DNA from 3 places in the Arthrobacter sp. DMZ02-1R genome. Region 1 is predicted to be linked to each of the others. Evidence: predicted binding sites of a transcription regulator. Region 1 holds the regulator's gene; each other region holds the start of a gene.
The links. The regulator HrcA, encoded in region 1, represses chaperone genes, less so after heat shock. The targets are predictions, from matches to a motif close to TTNGCACTCGNNNNNNNCGAGTGCNAA.
Positions count from the first base shown of each region.

Region 2: a site for HrcA is predicted at 4,068-4,094, ahead of groL (chaperonin GroEL). Genes of this name have one in related genera too.
Region 3: a site for HrcA is predicted at 3,746-3,772, ahead of groES (co-chaperone GroES). Genes of this name have one in related genera too.

Region 1 is NZ_CM173230.1:2,378,359-2,385,457, reverse strand. Features, by position in the region: gene lepA (translation elongation factor 4) at 1-339, shown strand, start outside; gene hemW (radical SAM family heme chaperone HemW) at 388-1,617, shown strand; gene AC3ANQ_RS11625 (DUF4870 domain-containing protein) at 1,686-2,099, opposite strand; gene AC3ANQ_RS11620 (DUF3097 domain-containing protein) at 2,249-3,106, opposite strand; gene hrcA (heat-inducible transcriptional repressor HrcA) at 3,323-4,336, shown strand; gene dnaJ (molecular chaperone DnaJ) at 4,397-5,527, shown strand; gene AC3ANQ_RS11605 (16S rRNA (uracil(1498)-N(3))-methyltransferase) at 5,530-6,306, shown strand; gene AC3ANQ_RS11600 (GerMN domain-containing protein) at 6,364-7,099, opposite strand, start outside.
Region 2 is NZ_CM173230.1:3,851,202-3,858,300, reverse strand. Features, by position in the region: gene AC3ANQ_RS18325 (siderophore-interacting protein) at 1-420, opposite strand, end outside; gene AC3ANQ_RS18320 (uracil-DNA glycosylase) at 436-1,203, opposite strand; gene AC3ANQ_RS18315 (DUF3263 domain-containing protein) at 1,336-1,671, shown strand; gene AC3ANQ_RS18310 (LytR C-terminal domain-containing protein) at 1,721-2,335, shown strand; gene AC3ANQ_RS18305 (cold-shock protein) at 2,474-2,677, shown strand; gene AC3ANQ_RS18300 (ABC transporter substrate-binding protein) at 2,761-4,011, shown strand; gene groL (chaperonin GroEL) at 4,308-5,936, shown strand; gene AC3ANQ_RS18290 (RNase H family protein) at 6,369-7,099, shown strand, end outside.
Region 3 is NZ_CM173230.1:1,193,211-1,200,309, reverse strand. Features, by position in the region: gene AC3ANQ_RS05760 (acyltransferase family protein) at 1-1,344, opposite strand, end outside; gene groL (chaperonin GroEL) at 1,605-3,215, opposite strand; gene groES (co-chaperone GroES) at 3,301-3,597, opposite strand; gene AC3ANQ_RS05745 (hypothetical protein) at 3,821-4,231, opposite strand; gene AC3ANQ_RS05740 (THUMP-like domain-containing protein) at 4,309-5,544, shown strand; gene AC3ANQ_RS05735 (shikimate 5-dehydrogenase) at 5,551-6,369, opposite strand; gene AC3ANQ_RS05730 (glutamate--cysteine ligase) at 6,599-7,099, shown strand, end outside.

The sequences.
Region 1 (7,099 bases):
GTTGACGCCTTCAGCGCCATCACCCACCGTGACAAGGCCTACGCCTACGGGGTCATGATGACCGGCAAGCTGCGCGAGCTCATTCCCCGCCAGCAGTTCGAGGTGCCCATCCAGGCTGCCATCGGCTCGCGCATCATTGCCCGCGAAAGCATCCGCGCCATCCGCAAGGACGTCCTTGCCAAGTGCTACGGCGGTGACATCACCCGTAAGCGCAAGCTTCTGGAAAAGCAGAAGGAAGGCAAGAAGCGCATGAAGATGGTGGGCCGCGTGGAGGTTCCACAGGAAGCGTTCATCGCAGCCCTTACCACCGACGAGTCCAAGGACAAGGCCAAGAAATAATGGGGCTGTTCGCCCAAAACACCGGGGGACGGGCATACGGGGGATCGTGTGCCTAGTGTCCTTCCCCTCGGAGATCCGGCACCTGCGGACGGCCTCCTGCCGCCGCAGGTGCTTGACGGTGTCGAGTCACGCAAGTTTGGCCTGTACGTCCATATACCTTTCTGTGCCGTGCGCTGCGGATACTGCGACTTCAACACCTATACCGCCACCGAGCTTGGGGGCGGCGCATCCCAGGACGCCTACGCTTCCACTGCGATTTCGGAAGTAGAGTTCGCCGTCAAGGCCATGGGCTCCTCCGGACTCCCGCATCGGCCCTTGAGCACGGTGTTCTTCGGCGGAGGCACGCCGACGCTGCTGCCTGCTGAAGACCTGGCACGCATCCTGACGGCCGCCGTCGGGCACTGGGGGCTGGAAACAGGGGCCGAAGTCACCACTGAAGCGAACCCGGACTCGGTGACTCCCGAGTCGCTCCAGCTGCTGGCCCACGCCGGCTTCACGCGGGTCTCCTTCGGCATGCAGTCAGCAGTCCCGCACGTCCTCAAGGTTCTGGACCGTACCCACACGCCCAGCAGGGTCCCGTTGGTGGTCCAATGGGCGCGCGACGCTGGCCTCGCCGTGAGCCTCGACCTGATCTACGGCACTCCAGGCGAGTCGATGGCCGATTGGCAAACTTCCCTTGACACTGCGCTGTCCTACAAACCGGACCACATCAGCGCCTACGCGTTGATCGTGGAAGATGGCACCAAGCTGGCCGCCCAGATCCGGCGCGGGGAAGTTCCCGGAATCGACGACGACGACCACGCCGCCAAATACGAACTCGCCGATCAGCTGATCAGCGCCGCCGGGCTCGACTGGTACGAGGTCAGCAACTGGTCCCGCACACCCGAACAGGCGTGCAAACACAACCTTGCCTACTGGCGGGGAGACGATTGGTGGGGCATCGGACCCGGCGCGCATTCCCACATGGGCGGCGTCCGCTGGTGGAACGTCAAGCACCCCACCGCTTACGCAAACAGGCTCGGTCAAGGCGTCTCTCCTGCCGCTGGGCGCGAAACCCTCGACGCCGGAACCCGGGAAGTGGAACGCATCATGCTGGAAGCGCGCCTCGGCACGGGACTCCAGGTAGACGCCCTCGACAAGGTGGGCCGTCATGCCGTGGCGGGCCTCATTGCCGACGGCCTGGTGGAGCCCGCGGCGGCCTTCCAAGGGCGGCTGATTTTGACGCTCAAGGGGCGGCTACTGGCTGACGCCGTGGTGCGTCGCATCCTCCCGGAGTAGCCCCCGCCGGCACGAACGCTGGCGCGCGTACCAGCTTGCGCGAGCACTCGCGCGCCGGGGAACAGCCGCTATTTGATCCAGCGCAGGTTGAAGCGGTAGCGGTGCGGCTGTCCGTGGTTGACGCGGATGCCGGCAGATACAGAGAAGCACGTCACAGCAACCCAGATTGCCGTGGCCAGAACTGCGAACAAGTTTCCAACCACCGGGAGCAAGACCAGAATGTTGGCAAGCACTGCGGCAATCGTTGGAGGCAAAGTGAAGTTCAGCGCCTCTTTGGATTCCTGAGCCGTGAAGGGGCCACGTTCGCGGAAAATCAGGTAGATCAGAAGCGAGGGCACACAGCCGAGGATCCCGCCGAAGTGCGCAAGGGTTGCCCACTGCCGGTCTTCCGAGGCGGTCAAGGGCAGCGCGTTGGCAGGAACGCCGTGGTACTGGGACTGGCCCGAGGCGCCGTCCCCATCGTCAGGAGCGTTGTCTGCCACAGTTTCTTCCTTCGAGTATCTATCGGTGCAGTGTTGCTGTCCCAGAATACTTGCTTAGCGCGCGATCAGCGGACCAACCCCCCGGACCCGAAGTCGCGGAAACCGCACCGAGGCCGCCGCTAAAGCGAACCGGAAGCTGCAAGGAGCCGTCAGGGTACAGTCAGGAAGTCGATCACTTCTTCCACCCGTCCCAGCAGGGAGGCCTCCAAGTCCGCGTAGCTGTGGACGGCGCCGAGAAGCTTCTGCCAGCCTAGCCCGACGTCCTCCGGTGTCTCATGCGGCCAGCCGAACGACTTCAGGATGCCGGTCTTCCAATCGGTTCCGCGGGCGACGGTGGGCCATTGCTGGATCCCCAGAACCTTGGGGCGAATAGCCTGCCAGACGTCCACATAGGGGTGGCCCACGATCAGGACGTTTCCTGCAGCACCGGGCAGTGTCATGGCATCGGCGGCAATCCGCGACTCTTTCGAATCCGGCACCAGGTGGTCCACCAGGACTCCGAGCCTGCGGCCCGGGCCTGGAGAGAACTCGGCAATCGCCGCCTTGAGATCGTCAACGCCATGCAAGGGTTCGACGACGATTCCCTCCACCCGGAGGTCATCTCCCCAGACCTTCTCCACGAGTTCGGCGTCGTGTTTGCCTTCCACCCAGATCCGGCTTGCCTTGGCGACTTGCGCGCGTTGGCCGGCCACCCTGACGGATCCTGAAGCGGTCCTGCCCGCTTGCCCGGTGACCGCTCCGGCAGCGGCGCGGGGCGCCGGCGGCAGAAGTTTTACCGGTTGTCCGTCGAGCAGGAATCCGAAGCCGAGCCGGAACGACTTGTTCTTTCCCCGGCGGTCCTCCAGCACCACAATGTGCATGCCGCCGGCCTTTTCGACCCTGGTCACGGCCCCGACCCAACCGGACTGCACGTCTTCGAGAACCATTCCGCGTTCAACGGGCACCTCGGGCAGTTGCCTCTTGGCAGGCGAGGAGAGGTCTCGCGGGCCCCAATTGTCGTAAGACACGGTCTTCACACCACTTTGCGCTAGGGGATCAATGACGGCCCTGGACATTCCGCCGGACCGCGCGGGAATCATGTTCGCCGCGAGCGGTACCAATGCTAACAACGTGGTGGCTCATACTAGACTTGTTAGCACTTGGGCATGTTGAGTGCTAATTGTTTGAATATCAGGTCGCTGAGTAGTAACTGTTCAGCACTGGCTGTTGAATGGAGGTGGGCAGTGAGCGAACCACGCAAGCTTGAAGTGTTGCGCGCCATCGTGGAGGACTACGTTCACTCCCGCGAGCCCGTCGGATCCAAGGCCTTGGTCGAACGGCACCATTTGGGAGTGTCGAGCGCGACCATCCGCAACGACATGGCCCTTTTGGAAGAAGAAGGACTCATCGCCGCACCGCACACCAGTGCCGGCCGGATCCCCACGGACAAGGGCTACCGCCTGTTCGTCGACCGTATTTCCCAGGTCAAACCGCTTTCAGCCGCCGAGCGCCGGGCCATCCACTCGCTGCTTGAGGGACCCGACGACGTCGAGGACATCCTTGAGCGCACCGTTCGGCTCCTGTCCCAACTGACCAACCAGGTCGCCGTCGTGCAGTACCCGCACCTTAGCCGCGCCCGCGTACGGCACATTGAGTTTGTGCTGCTGGCTCCGCGCCAGGTCTTGGTAGTACTTATCGCCGACACCGGCAAAGTGGAACAGGGCGTGGTGCACGCAGGGGCCGATGCCACGGACGAAGATGTCATGGCCTTGCGCACACGTTTCCTTGGGAGCATTGCCGGCTCGCAGCTTGACCTCATGCCGCAGGTCCTGCCGTCCGTGGTTGCCCTCTGCCCGCCAGCGCTTCGAGGCCTTGCCGGTGTCCTCGCTCTTGGTCTGGAAAGGCTGGCCGACCGAAGCCGGGACGAACGCATGGTCATGGCAGGCACAGCAAACCTGGCCCGCTCCAACGTGGATTTCCCGCTCAGCATCGGGCCGGTCTTGGAGGCTCTCGAGGAACAGGTGGTCATGTTGCGCCTGCTCTCGGACATGGCCGAGGACCCTCGGGGAGTCACAGTGAGCATCGGCCGCGAGAACCCTTACGACGGTCTCTCCGAAGCGTCGGTGGTCGCCACCGGCTACGGTCCGGGCAGCAACGCCAAGATCGGCATTCTTGGGCCTACCCGGATGGACTATCCCAACACCATGGCGGCCGTCCGCGCCGTCGCACGCTACCTTTCCCGCATTCTGGGCGGCTGACAGCCCCGGCCAGAAACCGTCTCGCAAGAAACGCAGTACAACAAGGAAGAGATACCGACTTTGAGCAGCCACTATGACGTTCTGGGCGTCTCACCGGAAGCAACCGGCGAGGAGATCAAGAAGGCCTACCGCAAGCTCGCCCGTAAGCTGCATCCCGATGTGAACCCCGGAGAAGGCGCCGCCGAGGAATTCAAAGCCGTGACCCACGCCTACGAGGTCCTCTCCGACCCCCAGAAGCGCCGCGTGTATGACGCCACGGGCAACGAGAACGGCACTGACAACGGCTTCGGTGGAGGTTACGCGGGCCAGGGATTCGCATTCCAGGACATCTTCGACACGTTCTTCGGCGGGGGTGGCGGTGGCATGCAGGGACCTGCATCACGTATGCGCCGCGGCCAGGACGCGCTGATCAGTGTCCGCATCGATTTGCGCGAGGCCGTCTTCGGCGTCAACAAGAAACTTGAAGTGGATACTGCGGTCGTCTGTCCCACGTGCGAAGGCTCATGCTGCCGAGCGGGAACCCACCCGGAGCGCTGCGACATCTGCGGCGGCTCGGGTCAGGTCCAGCGCCCAGTCCGCTCCATCCTCGGCCAGGTCATGACTTCCGCGCCGTGCGGTTCATGTGAAGGTTTCGGATCTATCATCAAGGATCCGTGCAATGAGTGCAGCGGCCAGGGCCGCATCCGCAGCCGCCGTTCGCTGACCGTCAAAGTGCCTGGCGGCGTGGCGACCGGAACGCGCATCCAGCTGTCGTCTCAGGGCGAAGCAGGGCCGGCCGGCGGTCCTTCCGGCGATCTCTACGTGGAGATCCGGGTCAACGCCGATTCCACCTACATACGCGAGGGCGACGACCTTCACGCGACCCTGAGCGTTCCCATGACGGCCGCGGCACTGGGAACCGAGCTGCAGCTGGATACGTTTGACGGCCCCCAGGAGATCGACGTCAAGGCCGGCACCCAGTCCGGCGAGGTCATCACCATGCGCGGACTGGGCGTCACCCATCTCCGCGGATACGGCCGGGGAGACCTCAAGGTACACCTGCACGTTGAGACGCCCGGAAAGATCGACGCCGCGCAGGAAGAGTTGCTCCGCCAACTGGCCAAGTTGCGCGGTGAGCAGTTTACCGAGGGCAAGCTCGTAGCGAGCGGCGGTATGTTCGCGAAGCTGCGGGACAAGCTCGGTAACCTGTAGCGGTGAGCAACCCCGTATTCTTCGCGGCCGCCGGAACGCTCGACGGGCTCGGGCCCGGTGACACGTTCGTGCTGGTCGGCGCCGAGGCAAGGCATGCAGTCACCGTCAAGCGTTTGGAAGTCGGCGAAGCCGTGGACATTGCCGACGGCGCCGGAAAGCGCCTTACGGGAACTGTGACCGCATCCGGACAAGGAAGCCTGGAAGTCCTTGCATCTGATGTCCTCCAGGAGCGCCAGCCGAAAGTGCGCCTCGTTTTGGTCCAGGCCCTCGCCAAGGGCGACCGCGATGAACTCGCCGTCGAGACGGCAACGGAACTCGGGATCGACGCCGTGGTGCCCTGGCAGGCGGAACGATCCATTGTCCGTTGGAAGGGGGAGCGGGCCGCCAAGGCCCTCGCGAAGTGGCAATCGGTGGCTACCGCAGCGGCCAAACAGGCACGGCGCGCGTGGATCCCGGAAGTGCGTGCCGCCGTCGACGGCTCCGGCTTGGCGGCGGCCGTTGCCGCTGCTGATCTGGCGATCATCCTGCACGAGGACGCAAAGCGCCCGCTGAGGGATGTATTGGAGAAGTGGCAGGATCAGCTTTCCGGCGGGGACCCCGGAGCAGGTCGCGAAGTGCTGCTCATCGTGGGGCCAGAGGGCGGCATCTCGCCGCGCGAAGTAACCAAGTTGAGCGACGTCGGCGCGGTCACCGCCCTCTTGGGGCACCATGTACTTCGCTCGTCGACGGCGGGCCCGGCCGCCGTCGTACTGGCCAGCGACATTCTGGGGCGCTGGTAGAGCGCCAAGCGCGCTGCCCAGGCAGCCCGTCGAGTGGCTCGCGGTGCAAGCAGGTGATCAGCGGACGCTGAAAGAACGGGTATCCGTGGCGATATCGGCGTCGCCTGGACCCACCATGGAAACGCGCAACTCGTACCGCCCGGCTCCGAGGCCCACCGTGAAGTTGAAGGCGCCACCTTGTCCCGGCACGGTCGAAGCAGTGGTCTGACCGGACAGGTATGATGTCTTCTCGCCGCTTGAGTTCTCGCGGAGGATCTGCCAATGCAGTTTCTTCGAAGTGTCGGTACTACGCCCGTTGAACTTGACTGGACCGGCAGGCAGGGTCAGGTCCTCCTGAGGCTCAATGATCCAGACGGGTGCCACCATGGTTGCGTCCCGGACCATCGGATCACCCAGCTTGACCTGACCGAACGCCATGTAGTCCGTGTGCCCGTCTACCAGGATGGTCACCTTGATCAGCTGACCGGAGTCGATCAAGCCCGAGCTCGCCGCAGCAGCGGTAGCGGTGTAGACGAGCTGCTGGACCGCTCGCTGCGCCATTCCGGCGTCGAGGTTGGAATTGAACGCGTCGCGGGAAACGTCGACCGTGACCACGTTCTTGCCGGAAATCGACGTCGCAAGGTCGCTCGGATTTTGCCATGGCGTGAAGAAATCGTGATCCAGCGGCTTTTGGGACATCATGATCCGCAGGGCGGTAGTGATGGGGTTCTCGTTGCCTGGGTTGTCACGAAATTCGCGGTACAGGAAGATATCCGTGTCGCTTCGTCCGATCCAGTACACCGGAATCTTGTTT
Region 2 (7,099 bases), 1.5 Mb from region 1:
CGCTGGGTTGTAGGCGCCGCCCGGCCCTGTGAAGACCAGCGCGTCGCCGGGCTGGGCAGCCAGGGCCCATGGGCCCGCAAGGCCCTCGTCGCCGTGGACCACAAAGTCGATTGCAAGTTCCCGGGCAGCTTCGTCCACCCAGCGGATGGTGTAAGTGCGGGTGAACGGCCATTGCTCCCGCGGCATGGTCTCGCGGATGGCCCAGAGATCCAGCGGCAGCTGGTAGTCGACGCCAGGTTGCGGGAACACGATCTTCACATACCGGTCCACGAAGTCGTTGTTCGCGTAACCGGCAAATCCGGGTCCACCTGCAATGACGCGCACCATGTGGGGCGAAAGCTGCTCCGTGCGCAGCACTGTCAGGTTCACCTGGGGGCGGGTATTGCGGGACGCAGACGACGTCGCGGGCAAAGATGTCATGTAGGCAAGCCTAAGCTAGGGCAACGGTGGAAGTTCCCAAATGACGGGATCTGCGCCCTGCGAACTGAGCAGGGCGTTGGCCCGGCTGAACGGGCGTGAGCCGAAGAAGCCCCGCGACGCGGACAGCGGGCTGGGGTGCGCGGAGGTGATCACGGGGGCGCCGCCAAGCAGGGGCTGAACGCCCTCGGCGTCCTTGCCCCACAGGATCGCGACGAGCGGACTCTGCTGCCCGGCAACGGTGCGGCGCGCGGCGACGGCGGTGACTGCCGCCGTCGTAATCGCCTCCCAGCCTCTGCCCCGGTGCGAGCCGGCCGCACCCGCGGCGACGCTCAGGACCCTGTTCAGCAGGAGAACCCCTTGGCTTGTCCAGGCCGAGAGATCGCCGTGCACCCGAGGCGGCAGGCCGAGATCTGACTCCATTTCCCGGTAGATGTTTGAAAGGCTGCGGGGAATGGGCCGGGTCTGCCCGGAAACCGCGAAAGAGAGCCCGACGGCGTGTCCCGGCGTCGGGTAGGGGTCCTGGCCCAGGAGCAGCACTTTGACGTCGGCAAGCGGCTGCCGGAAGGCGCGAAGGATGTTCGACGCCGCGGGCAGCACTTGGGTTCCGCGGGCGGCTTCGCCCGCCACGAAGGCCAGCACTGAGCGCAATTCGTCCTCGACGCCGGAAAGCGCATCGGCCCAGTCCGGAGCCATCAGGTCCTCCAAGGCCTTTCCCGGGAGTGCCGCGAATTCGGCGGAGTGATCTTCGGATTCAAGCTCAAATAACGCTTCTTCGCCTGCCATCCAGCCATTGTCCCTGTATCCAGGCTCTGCGGAAAGCGACTCCACTGGAGGCGGCGGGGCGAATGACATCGATGTTATTCGCCCGTTACCATAGGGGGACAATTTTCAGTCAATGCGTCGAAGGAGTGTGTCGTGGCAGAACCCGCACGGGAATCCATGGCGTCCGAAGCAACTGGATTGGTGCTCGAAGACCTGTCCGCCGGAATCCGAGGCGACTCGCCGCTGGGCGAGCGCGAACAGCAGATGCTCGCTTTGGAGAGGCAATGGTGGAAATACGCCGGGGCCAAGGAACAGGCCGTCAGGGAACTCTTCGATCTCTCGGCCACCCACTACTACCAGCTCCTCAATGCACTCATTGACACCGAGGAAGCATTGACGCACGATCCTATGCTCGTCAAGAGATTGCGTAGACTACGTATGTCACGTCAGAGGGCCCGCACGGCGCGCCGCCTTGGTTCTGACGCGTAAAGCACACGCTGATCCCCCAGCAAGCAAGCAGCAAGGACAAGGCTTCACCATGACCAAATTTGCCCGGGATGAATTCGACCGCGTCCCGCAGAGCTCATCGCGGCAGGGTGTCCACCGGCTCGTCGCCACCGCTTCCCGCCCCGCACTATGGCCCGTGCTCCTCCTGGGTGGCATTGCGCTGGCTGTGGGCCTCGTTGCGTTCCTTATCCTTCCGAAGCTTGGATTCACGTCCGCGACGACGCCGCAAGCTGCCGTGACTGCGAACGCCTCCAAGCAAAGTGCCGCGGCCTCCGCCCCGTCTGTAAGCAATTCTGCGAGCAGCCCGGCGCAGCCGTCCAGCCAACCGGGTGACACCCCTTCCAGCACGCCGACGCCCGCCACGACGCCGCTGGACAAGACCGCGACCGTCGCGGTCTACAACGGCACCACCACCGGTGGCCTGGCTGCCCGCGTGGCCGGCGTCGTGCAAGGCGGGGGCTGGCCGCTGTCCACGGTGGCAAACTGGGGCGGCATACCGCAGCAGACGTCGTCGGTCTTCTACAAGGGCCCGGCCCAGAAGGGTAACGCTGAAGCCCTCGGCAAGCTGTTGGGCATCGCAAACCTCGTGGACAGTGCCGAATTCCAGCAGCCAGTGGTTGTCATTCTGGGGCCGGGATACAAGTAGAACTCGGTTACGCCTCAATAACATTGCGGCCACCCGCACCTAAGGTTGCGGTACTGCAACGTGACTGTGGTTACAGTAGTTGTGAGCTGGCCCGGAGATCCCGGAAGCCGGCCACCGCTAGTTGAAAGTGTGGGGATCATGGCTTTGGGAACCGTCAAATGGTTCAATGCCGAAAAGGGCTACGGATTCATCACCGTGGATGAGTCCGGTGACGACGTCTTTGTGCACTGGTCCGCTATCCAGATGGATGGATTCCGTGCGCTCGAAGAAGGACAACGGGTCGAGTTCGAACTGGGCGAGGGCCAAAAGGGCCCGCAGGCAGAAAGCGTGCGTCTTATCTAGTGGGTGTTGCGGCAACAAGGCTGTCCCGGCCCTTTGGTGGGCGCCGGTCCCGGGTAGTTTCCCTTCTGGCAGGCGGTGCTGCTTTGGCGCTAGCACTGGCCGGATGCTCCGCCACCCTAGGCAACGCCAGGCTTGACGCTGTTACGCCCAGCGGCGACGGCGTCCTGCGCGTTGGGGTGATTCTGGACAACAGCGGTGGTTCCGCATTCCTCAATGATTCAGAGCTGGCAGCGGCCAAGCTGGCCGTCAAACAGATCAACGACGCCGGCGGATACAAAGGCCACCCTGTTGAGTTACTCCCGGCGTCGGCGGCCAGTGACGGCAGCAATGCGGCGGCCTTCACTGCTGACACTGCGGCGCAAGCCAAGGCATTGCTTGGAGCTCACGCCGACGTCGTGGTGGGGCCAACGGATTCCAGCCATGCTGCCGCCGCTATCGACGTTCTCTCAGCCGCCCGGGTTCCGCTCATCTCGCCGGCCAACACCGCCTCCGGACTCAGTAGCTACAAGAGCGGCGGCTTCTACTTCCGCACCTCGGCCGCCGATACCGCGCAAGGAAGTGTCCTGGCGAAGCTGGCCCACGACGCCGGCGCCAAAAGGCTTTCCGTCCTGCACGAAGCCGGGGACTACGGGACTCGTGTCTCCGGAGCAGTCATGGACGCTGCCCGCGGCCTCGGAATGGATGCCGTGTCCAACGTGGAATTCGCGGCCGGCAAAGCAGCTCCGGCTGCGGCGAGCATCAAGTCCGGGACGCCGGACGCCGTCGTCGTGGTTGCCCGTGACGGTGCCCAGGGCGCCCTGGCCGAGCTTCTGAACGCGGGGCTGAAAGGCAAGAAGCTGCTCTTGAGCGATGGCGCCATCCGCCAATACGGAACCACCCTCGGTGCCGGCGGGCTTGACGGCGCGCGTGGAATTCTCCCCGGGGTCTTCCCGAGTGTGGAGTTCCAAGCCGGGCTGACGGGGATCGCCCCCAATCTCAAGGACACAACGTACGCAGCCGAAACGTACGACGCCGTCACCCTAGGGGCGATTGCCGCCGCTGCAGCGAACGACGACGCCGGGGCCTCGATCGCCGCTTGGCTCACCACCGTATCCGGCGGGGTGCGTCCGACGTCGGGTGATGCGGCGTCGAAAGAGCGCACACCCTGTGCTTCATACAAGGATTGCGTCGAGGTGCTGAAGGGAGCGAAGCTCCCGGATTACGACGGCGAGTCCGGCACCATCGGGTTCGACGCCAACGGGGACGTTACCTCGTCCAACTACATGGTCTTCACGTATGGCGCCGACAACACGGCGCGTGTGAGCGGCAAAGAGACCGCTTCGCGGACGCGGTGATGGGCTGTGCCGACAGCGAATTCCCCCGGCGTGGCGAGTATTTTCCGGCACTTCTGCTTGCACTCTCCTCGGGTGAGTGCTAATTATTGATTAGCACTCTCAAGCATTGACTGCTAATTCTTCGTGTGGCTCCGGTCGCTGGAAGTAGTGGCGGTGCCTGGGAGAACAAAGAACACCTTGCTGGGGTGAGATCCGGACCACGCGGCGTACAGAGGCCGAATGTGAAGGATCGTCCGTCGCGGGCACCGCAGTGAAGGCACCTTCTTAACGACTGTCCCGAAAGGACTACCGCCGTTATGGCCAAGATCATTGCATTTGATGAAGAGGCACGCCGCGGTCTCGAGCGGGGTCTTAACATCCTCGCCGACGCCGTCAAGGTCACCCTCGGCCCGCGTGGACGCAACGTCGTCCTCGAAAAGAAGTGGGGCGCCCCCACGATCACCAACGATGGTGTTTCCATCGCCAAGGAGATCGAACTGGACGACCCGTTCGAGAAGATCGGCGCCGAGCTGGTCAAGGAAGTTGCCAAGAAGACGGATGACGTCGCTGGCGACGGCACCACCACCGCCACCGTTCTGGCCCAGGCACTGGTCAAGGAAGGCCTGCGCAACGTAGCTGCCGGCGCCGACCCGCTGTCCCTCAAGCGCGGCATCGAGAAGGCTGTTGAAGCCGTCATCCGCGAGCTGCTTGCTTCCGCCAAGGAAATCGAGACCAAGGAAGAGATCGCAGCCACGGCTTCCATCTCCGCCGGCGACTCCGAAATCGGTAACCTCATTGCCGAAGCCCTGGACAAGGTTGGCAAGGAAGGCGTCATCACGGTCGAGGAGTCCAACACCTTCGGCCTGGAGCTTGAGCTCACCGAGGGCATGCGCTTCGACAAGGGTTACATCTCCGCTTACTTCGTCACCGACGCAGAGCGCCAGGAAACGGTCCTCGAAGACCCGTACATCCTGATCGTCAACTCCAAGATCTCCAACGTGAAGGAACTCGTTGCGGTCCTGGAGAAGGTCATGCAGTCCAACAAGCCGCTGCTAATCATCGCCGAAGACATCGAGGGCGAGGCCCTGGCCACCCTGATCGTCAACAAGATCCGTGGCACCTTCAAGTCCGTTGCCGTCAAGGCTCCGGGCTTCGGTGACCGCCGCAAGGCTCAGCTTGCCGACATCGCCATCCTTACCGGCGGCCAGGTCATCTCCTCCGAGGTCGGTCTGAGCCTCGAGAACGCAACCCTCGAACTGCTCGGCAACGCCCGCAAGGTTGTTGTCACCAAGGACGAGACCACCATCGTCGAAGGTGCCGGCGACGCCGACGCCATCGCCGGTCGTGTTGCACAGATCCGTGCCGAGATCGAGAACTCCGACTCCGACTACGACCGCGAGAAGCTGCAGGAGCGCCTGGCCAAGCTGGCCGGCGGCGTTGCGGTCATCAAGGCCGGTGCCGCAACCGAAGTTGAGCTCAAGGAACGCAAGCACCGCATTGAGGACGCTGTCCGCAACGCGAAGGCTGCCGTTGAAGAAGGCATCGTCGCCGGTGGTGGCGTTGCCCTCATCCAGGCTGGTGCCAAGGCATTCGCCAACCTGCAGCTCGAAGGCGACGAAGCAACCGGCGCCAACATCGTCCGCGTTGCCATCGACGCTCCGCTCAAGCAGATCGCCTTCAACGCTGGCATGGAGCCGGGCGTTGTTCTCGACAAGGTCCGCAGCCTGCCGTCGGGCCACGGCCTGAACGCCGCAACCGGCATCTACGAGGACCTGCTGGCTGCCGGCGTCAACGACCCCGTAAAGGTCACCCGCTCGGCCCTCCAGAACGCTGCGTCCATCGCTGGTCTGTTCCTGACCACCGAGGCCGTTGTTGCCGACAAGCCGGAGAAGAACTCTCCGGCCATGGGCGGCGGCGACGACATGGGCGGCATGGGCGGCTTCTAAGCCCCCGCGCTAGCTCACCAGCCACACGCGCGACGGCGGTTCCCACCTCAGGTGGGGGCCGCCGTCGCCGTTTAACCGACCCTCGCTCACTTACGTCGGGTTTCTTCCGACCCTCGCTCGCTTACGTCGGGTTTTCTTCCGACCCTCGCTCGCTTTTGTCGGGTTTTCTTCGGACCCTCGCTCGCTTTTGTCGGGTTTTCTTCGGACGCTCGCTCGCTTCTGCTGCAGGAGGGTTTGGGAATTGGGCGCACGAGCTGCAGGAGGGTTTGGGAATTGGGCGCACGAGCTGCAGGAGGGTTTGAATTTTTGGGCCTATAAGTGAAGGAGCGTCGTTCGGGGAGGGGGACTCGGCCTTCGGGGGCTGGAGGTCTGGGGGTCTGGGGGTCTTCTGGAAGGCGGGGAGTGTCGGGGTGGTCTGGCAGGATGGAAACCATGACGATTATTGCTGCCGCCGATGGTTCTGCCCTCGGCAATCCCGGGCCCGCTGGTTGGGCCTGGTACGTGAACGACTCTTGTTGGCGAGCCGGCGGGTGGCCGCACGGAACCAACAACCAGGGCGAACTCATGGCTGTGCTGGACCTCTTCCGTTCCACGGCACATGTTCCCCACGAAGAGCTGAAGATCCTCTGCGACAGCCAGTACGTCATCAACTGCATCACCAAGTGGATGCCAGGCTGGAAGCGCAAGGGATGGCGTAAGGCGGACGGAAAGCCCGTCTTGAATGTCGATCTGCTCAAAGACATCGACCAGGCCATTGTCGGCCGCAAATACACGTTCGAATGGGTCAAGGGCCATGCAGGCCACGATCTCAACGAGGCCGCCGACGATCGCGCCCGTGCCGTTGCCAGCGCGTACCAGCAGGGCACAGCCGCTCCCAGCGGCCCGGGTTATCCGGGAGCCGACGAACCCGGACAATCCGTGCCCCTCAATCGCTCTACCCGCCCTACGGGGCCTTCAGGCCGCGCCGTAGCTGTGGAACCACCGTCGCTTTTCGACGGCACTGACGCCCAGGACGAAGACCTCACACTTTTCGGCGATCAGGATCTTTCCCATGAGTCGGTGAGGGGTACCGGGCAGGACACATTCGCAGAGCCAGAGACAATCACCGAGCCCACTCTGTTCGCAGAGTTTGAAGAGATTGCCCCCCTTGGCCAGAGTGGCGG
Region 3 (7,099 bases), 1.2 Mb from region 1:
AACCGGCCAGTCGGCATCAACAAAGGTCATGCTTGGAACCAAGGGCACGCTCGGATCGGGAGTGTAGATGATATCCCCGCCAACTGCTGCTGCACCCGGGTTGCGAGCGTCCATATTCGCAAGCAACGCACGGTTTGTCTGCTCGATCTGCAGGGGCCAGCCCGTGAGCGGCAAGATGGCCACGGTAGCCGCGGCAACCAGCGAAATCACGCTCCTGCGCCGGTTCGCCTCGGGCCACGTCCACTCCCGCCACGGCTTCTCGACGAACTTTGTGGTCAAAACAGCCAAGAGGAAAGCGCCAATGATGATCACAGTGCCGGACAACCAACCGGCGTGGGTCTTTCCAGACCATGCCAAATAGATGACCAACATGGGCCAGTGCCACAGGTAGAGGGCGTATGAATTGTTGCCCATGCGGACCAGCGGCTTGGAACTGAGGATTCGGTCGACTCCGAACCGGCTCTCCGTCTGTCCCGCCGCGAGCAAGCATGCCGCGGCCAGTGTGGGCCACAATGCGGCCAACCCTGGGAACGCTGCCTCGACATCGAGAATGAACCCGCAACTGAGCATCGCCAGGATGCCGATCCACCCAAGGACGATCCTCGCTGACCTCGGGATTTTCACCATGGGAAGGAAGAGGGCCAGAAGCGTTCCGAGTGCAAACTCCCAAAGCCTGGCCCCCGTCGAGAAATACGCTGCCGATTGGTCCGTTGCGGTGAAAACCACGGAATACACCAGCGAAACGAGGAAGACCAAGCCGAAGATGTAGCGGAGAAGGGGAACGTAGGTGAGCCGGTACCGCCTTGCCACCCAGCCTGCTCCAACGAGGATGATCGGCCAGACGATAAAGACCTGTCCTTGGATGGACAGCGACCAGAAATGCTGGAGCGGGCTGGCCAGGCTGTGGTCCGCCGCATAGTAGTTGACTGCCTGGGACTGCAGGAGGAAGTTTTCGGCGTAGAAGAGTGAAGCCCAACCCTGCTGGATGGTGTCCAACCAGCGCGTGGCCGGCATGAAGATGTAAGTTGCGGCCAGCGTTCCAACGATGACCGTCACTGCTGCAGGCAAGAGCCGGCGGAAGTGGTGCAGCCAGTGCCTGATCAGCGCCGTTTGGCGCCCATCCGAGTACCGCCTTGTGAACTGCAGCGTCATGAGGAATGCAGAGATAAGGAGGAAGACATCGACGCCGCCGGAGACCCGATCGAACCAAATGTGATAGGTGACAACCATGAGCACGGCAACAGATCGAAGCCCCTGAATTTCGGGCCTGAAGGTCGACTTGGCCGCCGGTTTTACCGTCTCGCCTTGGTGCCGGGGTGGCACCAAAGCGCGCGTGGTTGTCAAAGTCTTGCCTCCAAGGGTGCTGCACGAACCGCCGATGTTACTGATTCGTAATGTTCATCGTCAATTTGGAACGCTGCCAGCCAACGACTCATCGTCCATTAGGACACGACTGTCTGGGAGCTTCCGGAAGGTTGTCTGGACCCAAGCTCGAAACAGCATCTCGGCACGAAAAGCTACGCGATACCGGCGAAATGCCCCCAGGGGAAAGCAAGAGGCCCGGCCCCCAAGGGGACCGGGCCTCGCGCATCAAACAACCAGAGTTAGTGGCTGTGGCCTGCGTGCTCGTCTTCCTCGGCCGGCTTCTCGACAACCAGGGTCTCGGTGGTGAGAACCAGGGCTGCGATGGACGCGGCGTTCTGGAGTGCGGAGCGGGTGACCTTGACGGGGTCGATCACGCCGGCGGCGATCAGGTCCTCGTACACGCCGGACTTGGCGTTGAAGCCGTGGTTGTCTTCCAGCTCGGCAACCTTGGCGACGACGACGTAGCCGTCGAAGCCGGCGTTCTGGGCAATCCAGCGAAGCGGCTGGGTCAGGGCGCGCCGGACGATGCCGACGGCGGCAGCCGCGTCACCCTCCAGGGCCTTGACTGCAGCGTCCTCGTCCAGTGCCTTGAGGGCGTGGATGAGGGCAGAGCCACCGCCGGAGACGATGCCTTCTTCAAGGGCAGCACGCGTGGAGGACACTGCGTCCTCGATGCGGTGCTTCTTTTCCTTGAGCTCAACCTCGGTGGCTGCGCCGACCTTGATGACGCCGATGCCACCCGCCAGCTTGGCAAGCCGTTCCTGCAGCTTTTCCCGGTCCCAGTCGGAGTCGGTGCGGGTCAGCTCGGCACGGATCTGGGCGACGCGCGCTGCGACGTCCTCCGCCGTGCCAGCGCCGTCAACGATCGTGGTGTTGTCCTTGGTGACAGTGATTCGGCGTGCAGTGCCCAGGACCTCGAGGCCAACCTGGTCCAGGGACAGGCCGAGCTCCGGGGAGACAACCTGCGCGCCGGTCAGGGTGGCGATGTCCTGCAGCATGGCCTTGCGGCGGTCACCGAAGCCCGGAGCCTTGACGGCAACGACGTTCAGGGTTCCACGGATGCGGTTCACGATCAGCGTGGACAGTGCCTCGCCGTCGATGTCCTCGGCAATGATGAAGAGCGGCTTTGCTGCCTGCAGGGCCTTCTCAAGGAGCGGCAGGAATTCCTGCAGCGAGGAGATCTTGCCCTGGTTGATCAGGATGAGCGCGTCTTCGAGGACAGCTTCCTGGCGTTCCGCGTCAGTGACGAAGTACGGGGACAGGTAGCCCTTGTCGAACTGCATGCCCTCGGTGAGGACCAGTTCGGTCTGGGTGGTGGAGGACTCTTCGATGGTAATGACGCCATCCTTGCCGACCTTGCCGAAGGCCTCGGCCAGCAGTTCGCCAACCTCGTCGCTCTGGGCGGAGATCGCTGCAACGCTGGCAACCTGGGTGCCTTCCACTTCGCGGGCGTTCTCCAGGAGGCGGGCAGCAACGGCCTGGACTGAGACCTCGATGCCGCGCTTGATTTCACCAGGGGCGGCGCCTGCGGCAACGTTGCGCAGGCCTTCCTTGACGAGTGCCTGTGCCAGCACGGTGGCTGTGGTGGTGCCGTCGCCTGCGACGTCGTTGGTCTTGGTGGCGACTTCCTTGGCCAGCTGTGCGCCAAGGTTCTCGTACGGGTCGTCGAGTTCGACTTCACGGGCGATGGTCACGCCGTCGTTGGTGATGGTGGGTGCGCCCCACTTCTTGTCCAGAACGACGTTGCGGCCGCGCGGGCCGAGGGTCACTTTGACGGTGTTGGCGAGCTTGTCAATGCCTGCTTCGAGCGAGCGGCGGGCAGCGTCGTTGAACGCTAGCTGCTTTGCCATGGTTGTGTCCTTTCAAGACGGAAAACCCGCACCGCCGATCAGTCAGAAGAAGTTCGACTCGATCTGCGATGCGGGATCCAGGAAATTACTTAACGACGATCGCCAGAACGTCGCGGGCGGACAGAACGAGGTACTCGTTGCCGCCGGTCTTGACTTCAGTTCCGCCGTACTTGGAGTAGATAACGATGTCACCAACGGTTACATCGACAGGTACGCGGTTGCCGTTGTCGTCGAAGCGGCCTGGGCCAACTGCAACAACTTCGCCTTCCTGCGGCTTTTCCTGTGCCGTGTCCGGGATAACCAGGCCGGAAGCCGTGGTCTGCTCTGCTTCGAGCGGGCGGACAACAATGCGATCCTCGAGAGGCTTAATGGAGACCGACACTCGGATCTCTCCTTTACGTGAGGTAGTACATGGACTATCAAACCAGGGGTGCCGTGGCGTGCTTACCGTCGTCGCGGTGCCGGTAAGTGCCTGGCGGCATGATTAGCACCCACCTAGGGAGAGTGCTAATCAAGACTCTATGTAAGCATTAGCACTCGGTCAAGGCGAGTGCCAGAATTCCGTCGCGGGTGAACGGCGGCAGGCCGCCACGGAGTCAATTGGCTCATTGCCCGGCGAGGTCGTCGAAGTCCACGTCCTCGCCGTCGTCGTACTCTTCTTCCGGCGCCGTTTCGCGGTTCAGGTAGAGCAGTACACCGCTGGCGAGCGCGACGACGCCGGACACCACCAGTCCGACGATCGCGCCGATCCGGGCACCTGTGTAGGTGTCCCGGATGTCGCGGGCCTCGTCCGTGGCGTCCTGGACGCTCTTTCCGGTCATGGAGTAGGTGGCCGCGTCGAAGGAGTCGAGGAAGAAAATAATGATCAAGAGCGCGATGCAGACGATGGCAATCGCAGCACCCGCAATGAGCGCAGGACGGGCATACTTGGAGAGATTTCCGGCGAAGGGACGTTTATCGGAGGCAGAGGGAGAACCATTGGCGTCGTCAGGCTGGCGTACTGGGTTGTCTTCCATGGCATCAACCATATCGGCCTGGATGGTCCCGGAGCCCCCTCCGCCCCGTATGACGGGCGGCCAGTAGGCTGGTTCCCATGGCTGACACACCCCAAGACCAAATTGCCCCACTGCTGACAACTGAGGGTTGGGAACTGCTGGCGTCCTTGGGACCATACCGCGATGGCGAAGCATTTGCCCTGAATGCGCGGCTGCGCAAAGACGGCCACTCCCCCGCGCTTGTGGCCGCTGTCCTCACCCAATCCAGGCTCCGCACCCGGGCCGAGGCCAAGTTCGGCGAATTCGCCCGGCAGATGCTCTTCACCCAAGCCGGCCTGGAACAGGCCACCCGGCTCAATGTGGCAGCCAGGCACGCTGAGCGCTTCGCCAAAGCAGGCACGCAGCACGTAGCGGACCTGGGCTGCGGGCTAGGGGCCGACTCCATGGCCATGGCCTCCATGGACATCAAGGTCACCGCGGTGGAACTCGACGAGACCACCGCCGCCTGCGCCACCATCAACCTCATGTCTTTCCCGCACGCAACGGTGGTGCATTCCGACGCGACGTCGGTACCCCTTGACGGGGTCGACGGCGTGTGGCTCGATCCGGCGCGCCGCACGACGTCGTCGTCTGGCACCAAACGGATCTGGGATCCGGAGGCTTTCTCGCCGCCATTCTCCTTCGTCGAATCGCTGGCAGCTACCGGCAAGTCCGTCGGGGTCAAGATGGGACCCGGGATGCCGCATGAATCGGTTCCGGCCGGCTGCGAGGCGCAGTGGGTTTCGGTGGGAGGGGATGTGACCGAGGTGACGCTGTGGTTCAACGACGTCGCGAGGCCCGGCATCCGCCGGGCGGCCCTGGTCCTCGGGCCGCAAGGCGCGGCCGAGATCACCAGCGGCGAGGATTTCGATGGCGGCCCGGTGCCCGACGTCGGGCCCGTAGAGGGATACCTGTACGAACCGGACGGTGCGGTCATCCGCGCGGGACTGGTGGCCGACGTCGCGCTCCGGCTTGGGGGCCACTTGGTGGACGAACACATCGCCTACATCTGCGCGCCCGAACTGGTGGAGACCCCGTTCGCCCGCGCCTATGAAGTCCTGGAGGTCATGCCGTACAACGTCAAGGCCCTGAAGGCGTGGGTGAAGGCCAACGGCGTCAGCGTCCTGGACATCAAGAAGCGCGGCACGTCCGTTACCCCTGAGGAATTGCGGAAACAATTGTTGCCGGCAGGAAAGGGCTCAGCGAAAGCCCGCGGGAACAAAACAGCCACCTTGGTCCTCACCAGGATCGGCGAGGAGCGGGTGGCTGTTGTAGTGGAGCCGGTAGCCTCCTGAGCAGGCCTACTGGGAGCGCGTGAACTCCTCCGCGGCAGCCACTTGCTCCGGGGTTGGCGTGATGCCCGTGTAAAGCACGAACTGTTCAAGGGCCTGGATAGTGGCTACCTCAGCGCCGCTGATCACGGTCTTGCCTGCCGCGCGGCCGGCCTTGATGAGCGGCGTCTCTGCAGGGAGAGCGACGACGTCGAACACCACGTGCGCTGCCGCCACCGCCTCTTCGGGGAAGGACAGGGAGCCGGACTCAGGTCCGCCGGCCATTCCGATCGGGGTCACGTTGACGAGCACGTCCGCCGTTGATTCCCCTACTTCGGCCTGCCAGCCGAAGCCATAGAGCCCCGCAAGGGACTGCCCAAGCTTTTCGTTCCGGGCAACGACGGTGACTCGCGAGAATCCAGCGTCGCGGAAGGCCGCTGCGGTGGCCTTGGCCATGCCGCCGGAGCCACGGAGCAGCACGGACGACGCCGGGTCGATCGCATTGCGCTCGATCAGCTGGGCAATCGCCGTGTAGTCCGTGTTGTAGGCCGTCAGAACACCGGCGTCGTTGACAATCGTGTTGACCGAATCGATAGCGGCGGCCGATACGTCCATGCGGTCCACGAGGGCGATGACGTCTTCCTTGTAGGGCATCGAAACGGCGCAGCCGCGGATCCCCAAGCCGCGCACGCCTGCGATCGCGTTGGCCAAGTCCGTGGGGGCGAAGGCCTTGTAGATCCAGTTCAGGCCCAGCGCCTCGTAAAGGAAATTGTGGAAGCGCGTTCCGTTATTGCTGGGCCGGGCCGAGAGGGAGATACAGAGCGTCATGTCTTTGTTGAGGATCGGCATAACGGGGCTTCCTTCGCGTAGCGGGGTTCTGTGCCCAGCCTAGACGGGGAGCTAGCCTTTGCGCGCCTTGAGGCGCGGACCCTACTTGTTGATGACGAACAAGATCGTTTTCCTTAGGTTTCCTCCCATGCGGTACCGTACCGCCCCTGCATTAGACTTGAGCCAACCGCTGACGGCCCCACGGCGGGCGTTGCTCAGGCGTTTTTGGCATAACACCGAGGGGACCTACGTGCAGATTGATTTCGCTCCATCCAGGCAGTCGACACTTGGGGTGGAATGGGAGCTGGCGCTCGTCAACGCACGCACGGGCGAATTGGTCTCGGTCGCGAATGAGGTCCTCCGCGGCGTGGCATCCCGGCATCCGGACCTGAACGAAGACGACGAGCATCCGCACATCAAGCGGGAATTGCTCCTGAACACCGTGGAACTTGTCACGGGCGTGTGCAACACCGTCAAGGAAGCCAAGGAAGACCTGGCCCGGTCCCTGCATGCCGTCAGGGAGGTTACGGACCCCATGGGTGTGGAACTTTTCTGCGCCGGCAGCCATCCTTTCAGCCCGCCGCAGCTTCAACCGGTCTCGGACAAAGAGCGCTATGCCAAACTGATCGATCGCACCCAATGGTGGGGACGGCAAATGGTCATCTACGGGGTCCACGTCCACGTCGGCCTGGACCGGAGGGATAAGGCGCTCCCCATCCTCGACGGTCTGGTCAACTACTTCCCCCATTTC